2 regions of the Nocardia otitidiscaviarum genome follow, and region 2 is predicted to be linked to the other one. Evidence: riboswitches for the same ligand, from Rfam matches in the RefSeq annotation. Region 2 holds a riboswitch; the other holds the start of a gene.
The links. A riboswitch is a leader RNA that binds a small molecule or an ion and turns the genes downstream of it on or off. The one in region 2 is predicted to bind glycine.

Region 1 (8,409 bases), 830 kb from region 2:
CGCGATTTCTGCTGGATCAGCCCACCACGTCCGCGGGGCGCCACCCCGACAGCGACATCTTTCTCGACGATGTCACCGTCAGCCGCCGCCACGCCGAGTTCCGGCAGGACGACGACACCTTCCAGGTGGTCGATGTGGGCAGCCTGAACGGCACGTATGTGAATCGGGAGCCGGTGGACTCCTCGGAGCTGCAGAACGGCGACGAGGTGCAGATCGGCAAGTTCCGGCTGGTCTTCCTGACCGGTCCGCGTCCGCAATCGAGTGACGCGGGCGCGCTATAGGACCGAGCGGAATGACAGGCGCAGCGCAGTGGACGCGCGGAGGTATGTCGATCGGCTCCGTGCTGGATCTCCTGCGTCCGGACTTTCCGGACATCACCATCTCGAAGATCCGATTCCTCGAATCGGAGGGACTGATCAGCCCGGAGCGCACCCCGTCGGGTTACCGCAGGTTCGCGGTGCACGACGTGGAGCGGCTCCGGTTCGTGCTGACCGCGCAGCGGGACCAGTACCTGCCGCTGAAGGTGATCAAGGAACAACTCGAGGCGATCGACAAGGGGGCCGCCACGCTCGGGGTGCGGGAAGCTCGCGCCCGAGCGGGCGGCGGGGGAGTCGACGCGGTGAACGGATCCGCGCCCACCGACGGTGCGGGCCGCCTGCGGCGGCTCGGGGTCGTGCCCGGTGAGGTATCGCCCGAGGAACTCCGGTTCGATCACGAGATCCGGGTTACTCGGGCGGACCTGATCGACCAGGCCGGTATCGACGAGAAGTTCCTTCAGGAGCTGATCCGCGCCGGACTGATCACCCCCGGCGCGGCCGGTTTCTTCGACACCGACGCGGTGACGCTGGCCCGCACCGCGCAGGCATTGAGTGAATTCGGTTTGGAGGCACGGCATCTGCGCGCCTTCAAGCTGGCGGCGGATCGAGAGGCGGCGCTGGTGGCCCAGATCGCCGCCCCGATCGCCAAGAGTCGGGACGAGGACGCGCGCGCCCGCGCGGAGGAGACGGTGCGGGAGTTGGCGGCATTGTCGCTGACCCTGCACACCTGCCTGGTGAAGACCGCCGTGCGCGCTTCCCTCGGCGGCTGAGATCCTCGCCCTGTGTGTCGGGCACGGTGTCGGTGCCGACGCGTATTGTGGCTCTTACGTCAGCAATGGCGTTCCGGACCGCCCAGCAGGTGGCCGGGTCATCAATGCCTGTGGAGAGTCGGGCGCCGGCCAGTTCCCAACGGGGACTGGTGGAACCGGACTCGGCGAAGCAGGAATCCGCACCGATTCGGTGTGGGGACACCCGAGAAGGGTGGTGTCGGAGGAAAATGGCCGACGCGCTTTAGACTCGGTGATACGGCACCGAGCGGCAGGGCGGCAGCCGGGCGAGTTTATGGGAGGCGTGCCATGAGCGAAATGCGTGTGATCGGCATCCGTGTCGAGCAGCCACAGAACCAGCCCGTGCTGTTGCTTCGCGAGGTATCCGGCGACCGATACCTACCCATCTGGATCGGGCAGGCCGAGGCGACGGCGATAGTGCTCGAACAGGAGGGCGTCACGCCCATCCGTCCGCTGACCCACGATCTGGTCAAGATCCTCATCAAGGAGTTGGGCCACACCTTGAAGGAGGTGCGGATCGTGGATCTGCAGGAGGGCACCTTCTACGCCGATCTGGTCTTCGAGAACGGTCCGCGCATCTCGGCGCGGCCGTCGGACTCGGTCGCCATCGCATTGCGGGTGGGCTGCCCGATCTACGCCGAGGAGGCGGTGCTCGAGGAGGCCGGGCTGGTCATGCCGGACGAGCGCGAGGACGAGGTCGAGAAGTTCAAGGAATTCCTCGAATCGGTTTCGCCGGACGACTTCAAGGCGACCGACAGCTGAGTGGCCGATCCGATACGGAAACGTGTCTCGACCTCAGGTTTAGGGTGAGAAACACGCGGTCGAGCAGGCTTGGTCGGATGCCGATACTGCCGGGACAATCGGGAGAGTAGCCTCGATAGTTAGGCCATTCGCTCCAGTATTGATGACGAGCCCTGATAGGCCACGGTAGTGAGGGAGTAGTCAGTGGGAGATCAACCGCAAGACGTGGTACAGCCAGGGCTGTTCCCCGATGACACGGTGCCCGATGATCTGGTTGGCTACCGAGTTCCCACTGCGTGCCAGGCGGCGGGAATCACCTATCGCCAACTCGACTATTGGGCACGCACCGGACTGGTCGCTCCGTCCATTCGCACCGCCACCGGATCCGGCAGCCAGCGCCTGTACTCGTTCAAGGACATCCTGGTCCTCAAGATCGTGAAGCGCCTGCTCGACGCGGGCATCTCGCTGCAGAACATCCGCATCGCGGTCGACCATCTGCGCAGCCGCGGTGTCGAGGATCTGGCGGGCATCACGCTCTTCTCCGACGGCACCACCGTCTACGAGTGCACCTCGCCCGAGGAGGTCGTGGATCTGCTCCAGGGCGGCCAGGGCGTCTTCGGCATCGCCGTCAGCGGCGCCATGCGCGAATTGACCGGCGCGATAGCCAATTTCCCGGCCGAACGCGCCGAGGAGGGCAATGCCACCGACCGCCCGGAGGACGAACTCGCCTTCCGGCGCAAGGCCCGCCTCAACGCCAAGACCGGTTAGCGATTCGATAGCGGCATCGCGCGACGCGCCGCCCCAGGTGTGAAATCGGCCCAGGCAACAATCCTGTAACCAGGGTCGGCATACACTGGGCGGTGCGTCGCCGCCGTGCGGGAGAGTTCCGGGACCACCGGACGCCGAAGGAGCAGCACCTCCCCGTCAATCTCTCAGGCACCAGGGACCGTACGGAGATTCGACGCCTCTGGAAAGCGGTGGTCCGCGACCACCCGCCCATGGGGAAAGGGCACCGCTCACCCGGCGGACCCGAATCTCTCAGGCTCCACGACAGAGGGGGAGGGCACCCGACTGTCGACCCCGTCGGTCGACCCGCCCGAACCTTGGAGCTGCCGTGCAGAATCGATCCTTCGCCGACCGCCATATCGGACCCGATCGCGGCGAAACCGACCGCATCCTGTCCGCCATCGGCATCGGATCCCTGGACGAGCTGGCCGAACGGGCCGTGCCCGCCAGCATTCTCGACGCCGCCGCCACCAACGGCCTGGCCGCGCTGCCGCCCGCGATGAGCGAGCACGAGGCACTCGCCGAACTGGCCGCGCTGGCCGCGTCCAACACCGTCGCCACCAGCATGATCGGCCTCGGCTACTACGACACCCTCACTCCGCCGGTGCTGGTGCGCAACCTGCTCGAGAACCCGGCCTGGTACACCGCCTACACCCCGTATCAGCCGGAGATCTCGCAGGGCCGCCTGGAGGCGCTGCTCAACTTCCAGACCATGGTGTCGGATCTGACCGGGATGGAGGTGGCCAACGCCTCCATGCTGGACGAGGCCACCGCCGCCGCCGAAGCCATGACGCTGCTGCAGCGCGCCAACCGCAAGTCGAAGTCGTCGCGACTGCTCATCGACACCGATCTGTTCCCGCAGACCCGGACCGTGCTGTACACCCGCGCCGAACCGCTCGGGATCGAGATCGTGGAGGCCGACCTCGCCGCGGGCGAACTGCCCGAGGGCGACTTCTTCGGCGTGCTGGCGCAACTGCCGGGCGCGTCGGGCCGCATCGTGGACTGGCAGCCGCTCATCGACGCCGCCCACGAGCGTGGCGCACTGGTGGGCATCGGCGCGGACCTGCTGGCCCTGACACTGCTCACCCCGCCCGGCGAACAGGGCGCGGACGCCTGCTTCGGCACCACCCAGCGCTTCGGCGTGCCCCTGGGCTTCGGCGGCCCGCACGCCGGATATCTGGCCGTGCACTCCGCGCACGCCCGTCAGCTGCCGGGCCGACTGGTCGGCGTCTCGGTGGACGCCGACGGCAGCCTCGCCTACCGCCTCGCGTTGCAGACCCGCGAACAGCACATCCGCCGCGAGAAGGCCACCTCCAATATCTGCACCGCCCAGGTGCTGCTGGCCATCGTGGCCGCCATGTACGCCTCCTACCACGGCGCCGACGGGCTGCGCGCCATCGCCCGCCGGGTGCACGGGCACGCGCAGTGGCTGGCCGCCGGACTCGGCGACGCCGTGGTGCACCAGCGCTTCTTCGACACGGTGCTGGTGAAGGTGCCGGGCGGCGCGGAGGCCATCGTGGCCAAGGCCAAGGGCGCGGGCATCAACCTGCGCCTGGTGGACGCCGACCATGTCGGCATCGCCTGCGACGAGGCCACCACCGACGCGCACGTGGTGGCGGTGCTCGACTGCTTCGGCGCGGAGATCCCGGTCGGCCCCGAGGGCGCGCTGCTGCACGGTGCGCAGCGCCCGCACATCGAGAACCGCACCTCGGAGTTCCTCACCGCCCCCGCGTTCACCAGGTACCACACCGAAACCGCCATGCTGCGCTACCTGCGCGCGCTGTCGGACAAGGACATCGCGCTGGACCGCAGCATGATTCCGCTGGGCTCGTGCACCATGAAGCTCAATGCCACCGCGGAAATGGAGTCCATCACCTGGCCGGGCTTCAACCGCGTGCACCCGTACGCCCCCGTCGAGGACGCCCCGGGCCTGCGCCGTCTCATCGCGGATCTGGAGGGCTGGCTGACGGCGGTCACCGGCTACGACCGGGTTTCGTTGCAGCCCAACGCCGGTAGCCAGGGCGAGTACGCGGGTCTGCTCGCCATCCGCCGCTACCATCTGGACCGCGGCGACACCCACCGCGACACCTGCCTGATCCCGTCCAGCGCGCACGGCACCAACGCCGCCTCGGCCGCCATGGTCGGCATGCGCGTGGAGGTGGTGAAGTGCCGCGCCAACGGTGACGTGGACCTGGACGATCTGCGCGCCAAGATCGCCGATCACGCCGAGCGGCTGGCCTGCATCATGATCACCTACCCGTCCACGCACGGCGTGTACGAGCACGAGGTGGCCGAGCTGTGCGCCCTGGTGCACGAGGCGGGCGGTCAGGTGTACGTGGACGGCGCGAACCTCAATGCCCTTGTCGGCCTGGCCCGTCCGGGCAAGTTCGGCGGTGACGTCAGCCACCTGAACCTGCACAAGACCTTCTGCATCCCGCACGGCGGCGGTGGTCCCGGCGTCGGGCCGGTCGCGGTCCGTGAGCACCTGGCGCGGTACCTGCCCGGCAATCCGCTGGAGCGGGATTCGTACGCGGTGTCGGCGGCCGAATTCGGTTCGGCCTCCATCCTGCCCATCACCTGGGCTTACATTCGCATGATGGGTGCCGACGGGCTGCGCCGCGCCACCCTGACCGCCATCGCCTCGGCCAACTACATCGCCCAGCGCCTCAACGACCACTTCCCGGTGCTCTACACCGGCGACAACGACATGGTCGCCCACGAGTGCATCCTGGACCTGCGCGAGATCACCAAGCGCACCGGCGTCACCGTCGACGATGTGGCGAAACGCCTGGCGGACTACGGATTCCACGCACCCACCATGAGCTTCCCGGTGGCGGGCACCCTCATGGTGGAGCCCACCGAGAGCGAGAACCTGGAGGAGCTGGACGCCTTCATCGACGCCATGATCGCCATCAAGGCCGAGATCGACCAGGTGGCCGCCGGAGTCTGGCCCGCCGACGACAACCCGCTGCGCGGGGCTCCGCACACCGCGGAGTGCCTGGTCGGCGAGTGGGATCACCCGTACAGTCGAGAGACCGCGGTGTATCCGCGCGGGGTGAAGCACGCCCGCGCCAAGGTGTGGCCGTCGGTGCGGCGCATCGACGGGGCCTACGGCGACCGCAACCTGGTGTGCTCCTGCCCGCCACTGGACGCCTACGCCGAATGAGCACCTGCGCCGAATGAGTGCCTGCACCGGAATGAGTGCCTGCGCCGAATGAGTGCCTGCACCGAATGAGTGCCTGCACCGAATGAGTGCCTGCACCGAATGAAATTGTGCCGCACCGGTTCCCGCGTGGAGCCGGTGCGGTGTCACACCGCCGGTTCCCACAGGCGCAGCGTGGCGTCGCTGCCGGTGGTGGCGAGCAGGCGGCCGTCGGGGCTGAAGGTGACCGCGTAGACGGCGTCGGTGTGGCCGGTGAGCGGTTCGCCGAGCTGGCGGCGGGTGGTGACATCCCACAGCCGCACGGTGCCGTCGTCGCCGCCGCTGGCCAGGGTGGCGCCGTCGGGTGCGAAGGCCACCGCGCGGACGCCGCCGGTGTGGCCGGGGATGGCATCGCCGAGCTGGCGATGGGTGCCGGTGTCCCAGATCCGCGCGGTACCGTCCGCGCCGGTGGTGGCCAGCAGGCTGGCGTCGGGACTGAAGATCACCGTACGCACCCGGTCGGTGTGCCCGAGGAACGGCGCACCCAGCTGCCGGCGGGTGCGCACGTCCCACAGTCGCACCGTCATATCGAAGCCCGCGCTGGCCAGCATGGTGCCGTCCGGGCTGAACGCGACCGCGTTGACCGCGGCGGTATGGCCGTGCAACGGCGCGCCGACCTGCTGCCGGGAGTCCACCCCGCGCAGCCGGATCAGGCTGTCGCTGCCCGCGGTGGCGAGGAGCACGCCGTCGGGGGCGAAGGCGACGGCATTGATCGACCCGGCGGCATCGGACAGCGGTTCACCGAGTGGTCGCCCGGTGCGCACATCCCACAGTCGCGCGGTGGTGTCCGCGCTGGTGGTCGCGAGGGTGGCGCCGTCGGGGGCGAAGGCGACCGAACGCACCCGATCGGTATGACCGGTCAGCGGTTCGCCTGCCGGACCGCCCGCGCCGACATCCCAGAGCCGCGCGCTCTTGTCGAAACTCGCCGTCGCCACCAGCGCCCCGTCCGGGCTGAAGCGCACGTCGTGCACCAGGCCGGTGTGGCCGGTGAGCACCGTGCGCAGCCGCGAACCCGCACGGGGCGCATCGCGCTGCCCCGGCGCATCGGACCGGCCGGACGAATCCTCCTGGGTGAGCAGTACGACGGCGGTCGCGACGGCGGCGACGGGTGCCACGATCCCGAGCGCCGAGAGCAGGCGTCGCCGCGTGATGGCCGGCGACTTCGCCTGGGGGACAGGGGGTTCGGTGGGTTCGCGGCTGGGCGGTGGTGCGGGCGCGGTGGGAGTGTCCCAGCTCCCGTCCATCGGTGGGCAGCCGGGTGGTGGCGTGGTCGCGGCGGCCGGGCCCGCGTCGGTCTGGCCGGCGTTGGTCTGGCCGGCGTTGGTCTGGCCCGCGTCAGTCTGGCCGGCGATGGTCTGGCCGGCGTCGGTCGACGGTGATGCGGGAACCGCTGGTGGTGCCGGGAGCGGCCGTGAGTCGGGGAGCGGTTGCGGGGCGGGGAGCGGCGGTGAGTCGGGGAGCGGTCGCGGGGCGGGGAGCGTGGCCGATTCGCGCAGCGCCGTCACCGCGGCCTCCGCCAAGGCGGTGCAGGTGGGGTAGCGGTCCGCCGGGTCCTTGGCCATGGCGGTGGCGATCACCCGGTCCACCCCGGCCGGCAGATCCGGTCGGCACGAGGTGGCCTGCGGCGGAGTCTGGTGCAGATGGGCGTGCAGGACCGCGGCGAGGGTGTCGCGGGGATAGGGCACCGTATCGGTGAGCAGCCGGTACAGCGTCGCGCCCAGCGCGTACACATCGGCGCGCCGGTCGAGCGGATGCCCGGTGAGCAGTTCGGGGGCCGCGTAGGCGAAGGTCGCGCGCACCGAGGTGGTGACGGTGGTGGTGTCGTCCAGACTGCGGGCGATACCGAAATCGGTCAGGTACACGTGCCGCCGCTGCCGGACCGCGGTGGTGAGCAGATTCGCGGGTTTGACATCGCGGTGCAGCACCCCCCGCCGATGCGCGTGATCGAGACCGTCGGCGGCCTGTGCGATCACCTCCACCGCGACCTCGGCCGCCAGCGGCCCGTCGCGCAGCACCTGCCCGATATCGGGGCCGTCCACGTAGTCCATGGCGATCCACAGGTGGTCGCCCTCGGTGCCGCGGTCGTGCACCCGCACGATATTCGGATGCTGCAAGCGTGCCGCGATCTCGGCCTCCCGTTCGAAGTACGCGCGCGCCGCGGGATCGCGGCCCAGATCCGCCGAGAGGACCTTGAGCGCGACATCCATGGGCAGCCGGGGATGGCGGGCCAGATACACCGTGCCCATGCCGCCCACGCCGATCACGCGCTGGATGGCGTATCCGGCGAATATCGCACCCTGGTGGAGAGTCACGGGTCCTCCCTGTGCTACCCGCCCGGCGTGGTCGCCGGTCTCCTGGTATCCAGTGTGAATCCGTTCGCGTTAATGGCGCACCCCCCGAACACGCGACGGCGCCCCACCGATCGCGCGGATCGATGGGGCGCCGTGCACCGTCGGGCTCGGGTCAGACGGCGTCGGGCTTCCAGGTCGCGACGGCCCAGATGATCACCACGTCCAGGGCGATGATGACGATCGACCAGATCGGGTAGTAGGGCAGCCACAGGAAGTTGGCGATG
Region 2 (8,409 bases):
TCGGCGCGACCGATCCACCGTCCGCGCGGTGCTGGACGGCCCGTGGTGATCCACCCGTTTCGGACGGTTTGCCGATCGGTCGCCGACACTTGCGATCAAACAACAACCGGACCACCCGGTTCTTGGTATCTTCTGCCCGGAGCGCCGCCGTCCACCGGGCTTGGAGCTCGGGGCGTGGATATCGCGGCGCTGTCGCGCGATCTGGAGGAGTCAGTCCGAACGTTCCGAACAAGGAGTGTGCGCCTTGTCTTTTCGAACTACCCGATCGTCCTCGACAGCGTGGGGCCTGGCCGCGGCCGCCGTGCTGGCCGCGTCCGCGGCGCTGTACACCGCGGACGCGCCACCGGCCGCCGCCGCGCCGAACGCCTGCCCCGACCTCAATGTGATCGCCGTGCCCGGCACCTGGGAGACATCCCGGGAGGACCCGGGCCAGGGCATGCTGGCCCAGGTCACCCAGGGCTTGCCGGGCAATGTGCGCACCGACTACGTGACCTATCCGGCCACCGCCCTGCCGTGGGAGGGCGCGGTCTACGGGCGGTCCAAGAAGGAGGCCGTCGACACCGCGCGCGGTCTGCTCTCCGCCACCGCGGCCCGTTGCGACGCAACGCGTTTCGCGCTCATCGGCTACAGCCAGGGCGCCGATGCGGCCGGTGATCTGGCCGCCGAGATCGGCACCGGATTCGGTGTGGTGCCGCCGGACCGGATCGCGGCGGTCGGCCTGATGTCGGATCCGCGCCGCTCCCCCGCCGACGCGCTGGTGGGCCCGCCGGTGCCCGGCGCGGGTGCGGGCGGGGCGCGTGTCGGCGGCTTCGGCTGGCTGTCGGACAAGGTGCGCACCTTCTGCGCGGAGGGTGATCTGTACTGTTCGGTGCCCAATGACGACCTCGCCGGGCGCTTCGCGGGCTTCGCCACCCAGCTGTCCGCGCCGGATCCGCTGCAGGTCGGCAATTACGCCTACACGCTGCAATCGATTCTGGCCGAGGCGCTCATTCCGGGCGGCACCGCCATTCTGGCCGCTCCGGCCGAGGATCCGGCCGGTGAGCAGTGGGTGCGCCAGGTGCAGGAATTCCTGGTCTCCGGTGTGCACCAGTCCTATCCGCGCTATGTGGTGGACGGGAGCGGTGCGACCGCCACGCACTGGCTGCACAACTGGCTGGCCGACGTGGCCGTGGCCGACTGAGCGGTCACCCCGCGGCGGCGGATGTGCGCGCCCGCAGACGGTCGTAGCCGAGGGTGGTCGCGACGCCCAGCCCGACCGCGATCGCGACGCCGAGCGTGCACATCCCCACCGCGCGCGTCAGGCCCGCGTCGGCGCGGGCGTCGAAGTACAGGATCGAACGGATGCCGAGATAGACCTGGTGCATCGGCTCGAATCGCGACAGCACCCCGTATGCCGGCGGCGTGGCCTCGATGGGCACGATGCCGCCGGACGACGGCAGCCCCAGGGCCAGGAACAGCAGCATATTGATGGGCATGCCGAGGGTGTTGAGCACCGGCAGCCGCAGTGCCGTCGCGGCGGTGGCGACCATCGTCAGAATGGTCATGGCGGTCATGCCGATGGCGAGTGCGGCGTAGGCGCTGAACAGGTAGAGCGCCGCGCGGTGGTCCATCGGCATGCCCAGGGCCGCGGCGATGAGCTGGTAGACACCGGCCATCACCACCGCCACCACGGCCGCGAGCCCCCACTTGTAGAGCAGCACCCGCCAGCGCGAGGTCCCGGTGTCGTGCGCTACGGCCGCGTCCACGCCGCCATTGATGAGCAGGCTGCCGGTGAATCCGGCGAAGACCACCAGCAGCGTGTAGTAGAAGGCCGAGATGCCATTGGCGCTGCCCGCGGGCAGCGGATGGAATTCGACGACCGACACCCGGATCGGTTCGGCGAGGGTGATCCGGGCGGCATCGGTCAGCGGCACCCCGTTCGCCCGCGCCCGGTTCAGCACGTCCGCGCCGAGTTCACGGTTGGCCCGCTCCAGCACCGGATGCACGAGCCGCGCCGCCAACGAGACCGCCGTGGCACCGGTGCGCGGATTGGTCCGGATCTCGACCACCGGCGCCGCGCCCACGCCGGTGGGCTGTTCGAGGGCGGACATCCGGGTGCTGAAGTCGGCGGGAATCACGATGGCGGCGTACGCCTTTCCCGCCGACAGCACCGATTCCGCGGTCGCGGCGTCGGTCGCCCGGAGGCTGACCTGATCCCCCCGCAGCCCGGCGGTCACCGTATCGGCCACGGCGGCGCCGTACTCGCCCCGATCCTCGTTCACCAGCAGCAGCGGGAAGTCGTGCAGATTGCGCTGCGGATCGAGAATGCTGGCCAGATACGACAGCGCCAGCAGACTCAGCAACCCCATCGCGACCAGCAGTGGAACCGCCCAGAGCTGGTGTTCTCGGCGGGGTGGGACCGGTTTCGGCGCGTCGGTCGGCACTCATCCGACGCTAGCAGCACACCTGGAGCGAACGTTCGTGGTGGGTGGTCAGTCGCCGGTCAGGGCGGCGTAGGCGGTGGCGTCCAGCAGCGCACCGGTGGATTCGACCCGCACCCGGAACAGCCAGCCCGCACCGTACGGGTCGGAGTTGACCGTATCCGGATCGTCGACGACCGCGGCATTGATCTCCACCACCTCGCCCGTCACCGGCGAGTACAGGTCGCTGACGGATTTGGTGGACTCGATCTCACCGCAGACCTCCCCCTGCGCGACGCGGTCGCCGACGGCGGGCAGTTGCACGAAGACCACGTCACCGAGCGACGAGGCGGCGAAGTCGGTGACGCCCACGGTGGCGGTGCCGTCGACGACATGCAGCCACTCATGCTCTTCGGTGTAGCTCAGATGTTCGGGAAAACCCATGATGGACGACCTCTTTCAGGAGCGGGAGTAGAAGGGCAGGGCGGTGGTCTCGACCGGTTCGCGACGGCCGCGCACGTCGATGGTCAAGGCGGTGCCGGGGGCCGCGTGGTCGCTGTCCACCATGGCCATGGCGATGGGCACGCCCAGGGTGGGAGAAAGCGCACCGCTGGTGACCACGCCGACCGCTCGGTCGTCGGCGTAGATCTCGTAGCCGTGGCGTCCGGCGCGGCGGCCGGATCCGATGAGCCCCACCAGCGTTCGGCCGCCGCCCGCCTGCTCGCGGGCGGCCAGGGCGGTGCGCCCGACGAAAGTGCCCGGCTTGTCGAACTTCACGACCCGGCCGAGGCCGACCTCGAACGGCGTCACACCGACATGGAGTTCATTGCCGTACAACGGCATTCCCGCCTCCAACCGCAGGGTGTCGCGGCAGGCCAGACCCGCGGGCAGCAGGCCGTGCGCTGCCCCGGCCGCGCTCAGCGCCCGCCAGACGTCGGCGGCCCGCTCGGGCGCGCAGTACACCTCGAAACCGTCCTCACCGGTGTAGCCGGTGCGTGCCAGCAGCACATCGACTCCGGCGATCCGGGCGGGCATGCCGGCGTAGTACTTCAGCGGACTCGGATCGACATCGGTCACGGCGCCGACGATCGCCGCCGAGCGCGGCCCCTGCACCGCGATGAGGGCGTAGTCGGTCGAACGGTTCGCCACCTCGGCGGCGAAGCCGTGCGCCCGATCACGCAGCAGGATGTAGACGATCTCGGCATTGGCGGCATTGGCGACCACCAGGAACCGCTGCTCGGCCAGCCGGTACACCACCAGATCGTCGAGGACGCCACCGTTGTCGTGGCAGAGCATGGTGTAGCGGGCGCGACCGACCGGCACCGCCGACAGCCGCCCGACCAGTGCGAAGTCCAGCATGCGCGCGGCCTCCGGCCCGGACACCTCGATCTCGCCCATATGCGAGAGGTCGAAGATCCCGGCGGCCTCCCGCACCGCGCGGTGCTCGGCGAGTTCGCTGCCGTAGCGCACGGGCATGCGCCATCCGGCGAAGTCGATGAAGACGGCGCCGTGCTCGGCGTGGACGGCTTCCAAGGGTGACGACGTGCGGGTGGGCACGCCGTCGCGAGCGACAGTCATGGGAGGTCCTCGAGTCGACCGGGACGCAACCCGGTGTCCGGAACTCCCCCTCTGTCATGGGACCTGAGAGCTTCACCGCCGCAGGCGGTTTGCACCGTGGGTGAGGCGCTCGGTGCGCCTGCTTTCCAGAGTGGCCTGGTCGATGCGGTACCTGTACCTGAGAGATTCCGGGGAGTTTGCTCCTTCGGCGCCCCGCTGCCGGGGACTCTCCCGCTACGACTCGTCGCGGCCCGATATGCGGTTGTGGCGGTCAGCATAGGCGAAGACCGCGCGCGAGGCATCCTTCGCCCCGCGCGCGGTCGCCGATCCCGGTGGGTGCGGCGGTCTTGGCGTCGGGTCACGCGGCACCGCGCCGGGTCGGTTCACTTCCGCGGTGCCGCCGCCCGCAGGAAGAACATGAGGTTGGCGGGCCGCTCGGCCAGGCGCCGCACGAAGTAGGCGTACCACTGGTCGCCGAAGGGCACGTACACCCGCAGCCGCTGTCCCAGTCCCGTCAGCCGGGCCTGTTCGTCCGCGCGCACGCCGTAGAGCATCTGGTATTCGAAGTCGTCGGTGCCTCGCCGCGCGGTGGTGGCCAACAGCCCGGCCGACCCGATCAGGGCCGGATCGTGGGTGGCGACCATGGGATACCCCTTGCCCGCCATGAGGATGCGCAGGCAGCGCAGGTAGGCCGCGTCCACGTCGCGGCGGCCGCGGTGGGCGACGGTCGCGGGTTCGTCGTAGGCGCCCTTGCACAGCCGGATGCGCGCGCCCGCGTCGGCGAACTCCTCGCAGTCGGCCTCGGTGCGGCGCAGATACGCCTGGAGCACCGTACCCACCGTGTCCGGGTGGTCGCGGCGCAGTTCGCGCACGATGGCCAGGGTGGAATCGGTGGTGGTGTGGTCCTCGGCGTCGAAGGTCACCCAGATGTCCCGCGCGGCGGCGGCCTCGACAATCGTGCGGGCGTGGGCGAGGGCGGTGTCCTGCCCGGTACCGGGCAGCGACCGGCCGAGGGCCGACAGCTTGACCGACACCTCGAGTGGCCGCGGACGGTCGTCCGGCGTATCGGACCCGAGTTCCGACAGGGCGCGCAGCAGCGTCTCGTATTCACGCACCACCTGCCGGGCCTGTTCGGGGCGGGTGATGTCCTCGCCGAGATAGTCGACGGTGACCGAGCGGTGCTGCTGCCGCAGTGCCCGCACCACCGCCAGCACGGCGGCGGTGGTGTCGCCCGCGACGAAGCGGTCGACGAGGCCACGGGTCACCGGCATGCGGGTGACGGCCCGCTCGAGGCGCGCCGAACGCGCGGCGGTCAGCAGCGCCGGTCGCAGCGGATTGCGCGACATGCTCATCGTCCCTCCTCGGATTCCGTTCGCTGGTGCGGATATTCGTGCGATCGGGCGGGGACGAACGTCTCTTTGATCGAGCGCGGCGAGGTCCAGCGCAGCAGGTTCAGCGGCGATCCGGCCTTGTCGTTGGTGCCCGACGCGCGTGCGCCGCCGAACGGCTGCTGCCCCACCACCGCACCGGTGGGCTTGTCGTTGACGTAGAAGTTCCCGGCCGCGAAACGCAACGCCGCGCCGGCCTTGTCGATGGCGTGGCGGTCCTGGGCGAGGATCGCCCCGGTGAGCGCGTACCCGCTGCCGGAGTCGACCATCCGCAGTACCTCGTCGAAGGCGTCGGCGCGGCCGTCGTCGTAGACGTGCAGGGCGAGAATCGGTCCGAAGTACTCGGTGGCGAAGGCCGCGTCGGTGGGATCGTCACCGAGCAGCAGGGTCGGCGCGATGAAGTAGCCGACGCTGTCGTCGTAGGTGCCGCCCGCCGCGATGGTCAGTCCGGCGGTGGCCTTGGCCCGCTCGATGGCGGCGGCATTGCGGTCGAAGGCACGGCGATCGATCACGGCCCCACCGAAATTCGTGAAGTCCGTGATATCGCCGTAGGTCAGCGAACCGATCCGGCCGATCAGCTCGTCACCCATGCGTGCCCACAGCGAACGGGGGACGAAGGCGCGCGAGGCGGCCGAGCACTTCTGCCCCTGGTATTCGTACGCGCCGCGGATCAGCGCGGTGATCAGGGCCTCCGGGTCGGCGGAGGGATGGGCGAGCACGAAATCCTTGCCGCCGGTCTCGCCGACCAGTCTCGGGTAGCCGTGGTAGCGCTCGATGCGGCTGCCGACCTCGCGCCACAGGTGCTGGAAGGTGCTGGTGGAGCCGGTGAAGTGGATGCCGGCGAGCCGTGGATCGTGCAGCGTCACCTCGGAGACCTCGGGGCCGTACCCGTGCACGAGATTGATCACGCCCGGCGGCAGTCCGGCGGCCTCGAGCAGGCGCATGGTGTGGTAGGCGGCCACGGCCTGGGTGACGGAGGGCTTCCACACCACGGTGTTGCCCATGAGCGCGGGGGCGGTCGGCAGATTGCCCGCGATGGCCGTGAAGTTGAACGGCGTCACGGCGTAGACGAACCCTTCCAGGGGGCGGTGGTCCATCCGGTTCCACACCCCCGGCGCGGAATCGGGCTGCTCCGCCAGGATCTGTCGCGCGAAGTGCACATTGAACCGCCAGAAGTCCACCAGTTCGCAGGGTGCGTCGATCTCGGCCTGGTATGCGGTCTTGGATTGACCCAACATGGTTGCGGCGGCGATGGTTTCGCGCCAGGGACCGGCCAGCAGGTCGGCGGCGCGCAGGAAGACCGCCGCGCGTTCGTCGAAGGGCAGTTCCCGCCACGCGGGTGCGGCGGTCGTGGCCGCCTCGACGGCGGCCCGCGCATCGGCCGCGTTCGCCGTGGTCAGCGTACCGAGTACGGCGGCGTGCCGATGGGGTTGCACCACATCGACGCGCTCTCCGCCTCCGGTCCGATGCACGCCGTCGATGACGTGCCGAATATCGGTGGGCTCGGCCGACAGTGTGTCGAGCGCCGTGCGCAGGCGGGCCCGTTCGGGGCTGCTCGGCGCGTACTGATTGACCGGTTCGTTGGTCGGTGCGGGCACCGTGGTGATCGCGTCCATGTCGAGCAATAAACCCGAAAACCGCCCCCCTGTGATTGGCCGATCGGATGAAATGAGACAGAGGATTTCGTTCGATGCGATGACGAGGATGAGCATGCGACTATCGCTGGATGGCAGCCGTGCGTAGTTCCATTCCCTTGGCCGAGCTGCTGTCCGCGCTGACCGATGCCGTCGCCGAACTCGTGGACGCCCCCGCGGGCACCGCGGTCGGCATCGGTTCGGTCGCCTTCCTGGATACCGGCGATTTGACCGCCGAACCCCCACCCGCCCGTGCGCTGCCGCACCTGTTTCTCCAGGTCAGCGTGAGCATCGAGGACGCCGTCCGCTGGCTCGAGCTGCTCGCCGACGGCTGCCCCGCCGAGCTGCGGCCGCGCGCGGTCTTCATCAAGGACGCCGACACCCTGCCCGATGTGCGCGCCGCCGCCCGCGCGGCCGGTGTGGCACTGGTCAGCGTCAACCCGCAGGCGCGCTGGGAGATGGTGCATGCGCTGGTCAACCGCATCATTCGCGCGGGCGGCACGCCCCATTCGGCCGGTGCGCCCGGCGCGCTGACGCCCGACACCGATCTCTTCGGGCTCGCGCAGACGGTCGCGGAATCAACGGGTGGACTGGTCTCGATCGAGGACGAGCAGTCCCGGGTGCTGGCCTATTCCGCCGACAGCACCGATGACGCCGACCCGGTGCGGCGACTCTCGGTCCTCGGCAGGCAGGGGCCGCCGGGCTACCTGCGCTGGTTGCAGCGCACGCACGTCTTCGAACGGCTGCACAGTTCCGGCGACGTGGTGGAGGTGCCGGCCAACGGCGAGTGGGAGACCCGGGGCCGCCTGGCCATCGGTATCCGCGCCCACGGACGTCCGGGCGATCGACCGGAGCCGCTGGGCACCATCTGGGTGCAGGAGGCCGCCGAGGCGCTGCCCGCCGACTGCGCCGACGTCCTGCGCGGGGCGGCCGCCATCGCGGCCCGGGTGCTGTGGCGGGCCCGGCACGCGCCCAGCACGGACACCCTGCTCATCCAGCGGCTCTTCGGCGAGCACGGCGGCGATGTCGACATCCCCTCCGTGGCGGCTACTTTCGGCATCGCCGCCGAGGGCAGCGGCGCGGTGGTCGGCTTCGGCTGCGCCGATCGCGCCCGCCCCGACGACGCCGCCATCCGCCGCGCCGCCGTCACCCTGCGTCTACATGCCAGCAGCTTCCGACAGGACTGCATCACCACGGTGATCGACAGCCGCCCCTATGTGCTGTTCCCCGAACACCATTCGATCGACAGCGTCGAGTCGTGGACCCGCCAGATCATCCTGCGCCTGGAGGAGCAATCGGGCTCGCCCCTGCGCGCCGCCATCAGCGCCCCCGTCGCCGGACTCGCCGACGTCGCCCGCGCCCGTGCCGAGGTGGACCGCGTTCTCGACCGCACCGCCGCCCTCCCCCACACCGAACAGGTGACCACCCTCG

Region 1: it holds a riboswitch for glycine, as region 2 does, so the genes downstream of both, gcvP (aminomethyl-transferring glycine dehydrogenase) here and gcvT (glycine cleavage system aminomethyltransferase GcvT) in region 2, are expected to answer to the same signal.

Annotation. Positions count from the first base shown of each region.
Region 1 is NZ_CP041695.1:2,647,388-2,655,796, forward strand. Features, by position in the region: gene odhI (oxoglutarate dehydrogenase inhibitor Odhl) at 1-281, shown strand, start outside; gene ftsR (transcriptional regulator FtsR) at 326-1,087, shown strand; gene FOH10_RS11575 (bifunctional nuclease family protein) at 1,394-1,867, shown strand; gene FOH10_RS11580 (MerR family transcriptional regulator) at 2,051-2,614, shown strand; glycine riboswitch at 2,713-2,805, shown strand; gene gcvP (aminomethyl-transferring glycine dehydrogenase) at 2,961-5,798, shown strand; gene FOH10_RS11590 (WD40 repeat domain-containing serine/threonine protein kinase) at 5,942-8,146, opposite strand; gene FOH10_RS11595 (DUF7144 family membrane protein) at 8,298-8,409, opposite strand, start outside.
Region 2 is NZ_CP041695.1:3,480,542-3,488,950, forward strand. Features, by position in the region: gene FOH10_RS15360 (cutinase family protein) at 245-1,180, shown strand; gene FOH10_RS15365 (YhgE/Pip domain-containing protein) at 1,185-2,423, opposite strand; gene gcvH (glycine cleavage system protein GcvH) at 2,472-2,846, opposite strand; gene gcvT (glycine cleavage system aminomethyltransferase GcvT) at 2,859-3,977, opposite strand; glycine riboswitch at 4,019-4,112, opposite strand; glycine riboswitch at 4,113-4,200, opposite strand; gene FOH10_RS15380 (proline dehydrogenase family protein) at 4,340-5,308, opposite strand; gene pruA (L-glutamate gamma-semialdehyde dehydrogenase) at 5,305-6,960, opposite strand; gene FOH10_RS15390 (PucR family transcriptional regulator) at 7,071-8,409, shown strand, end outside.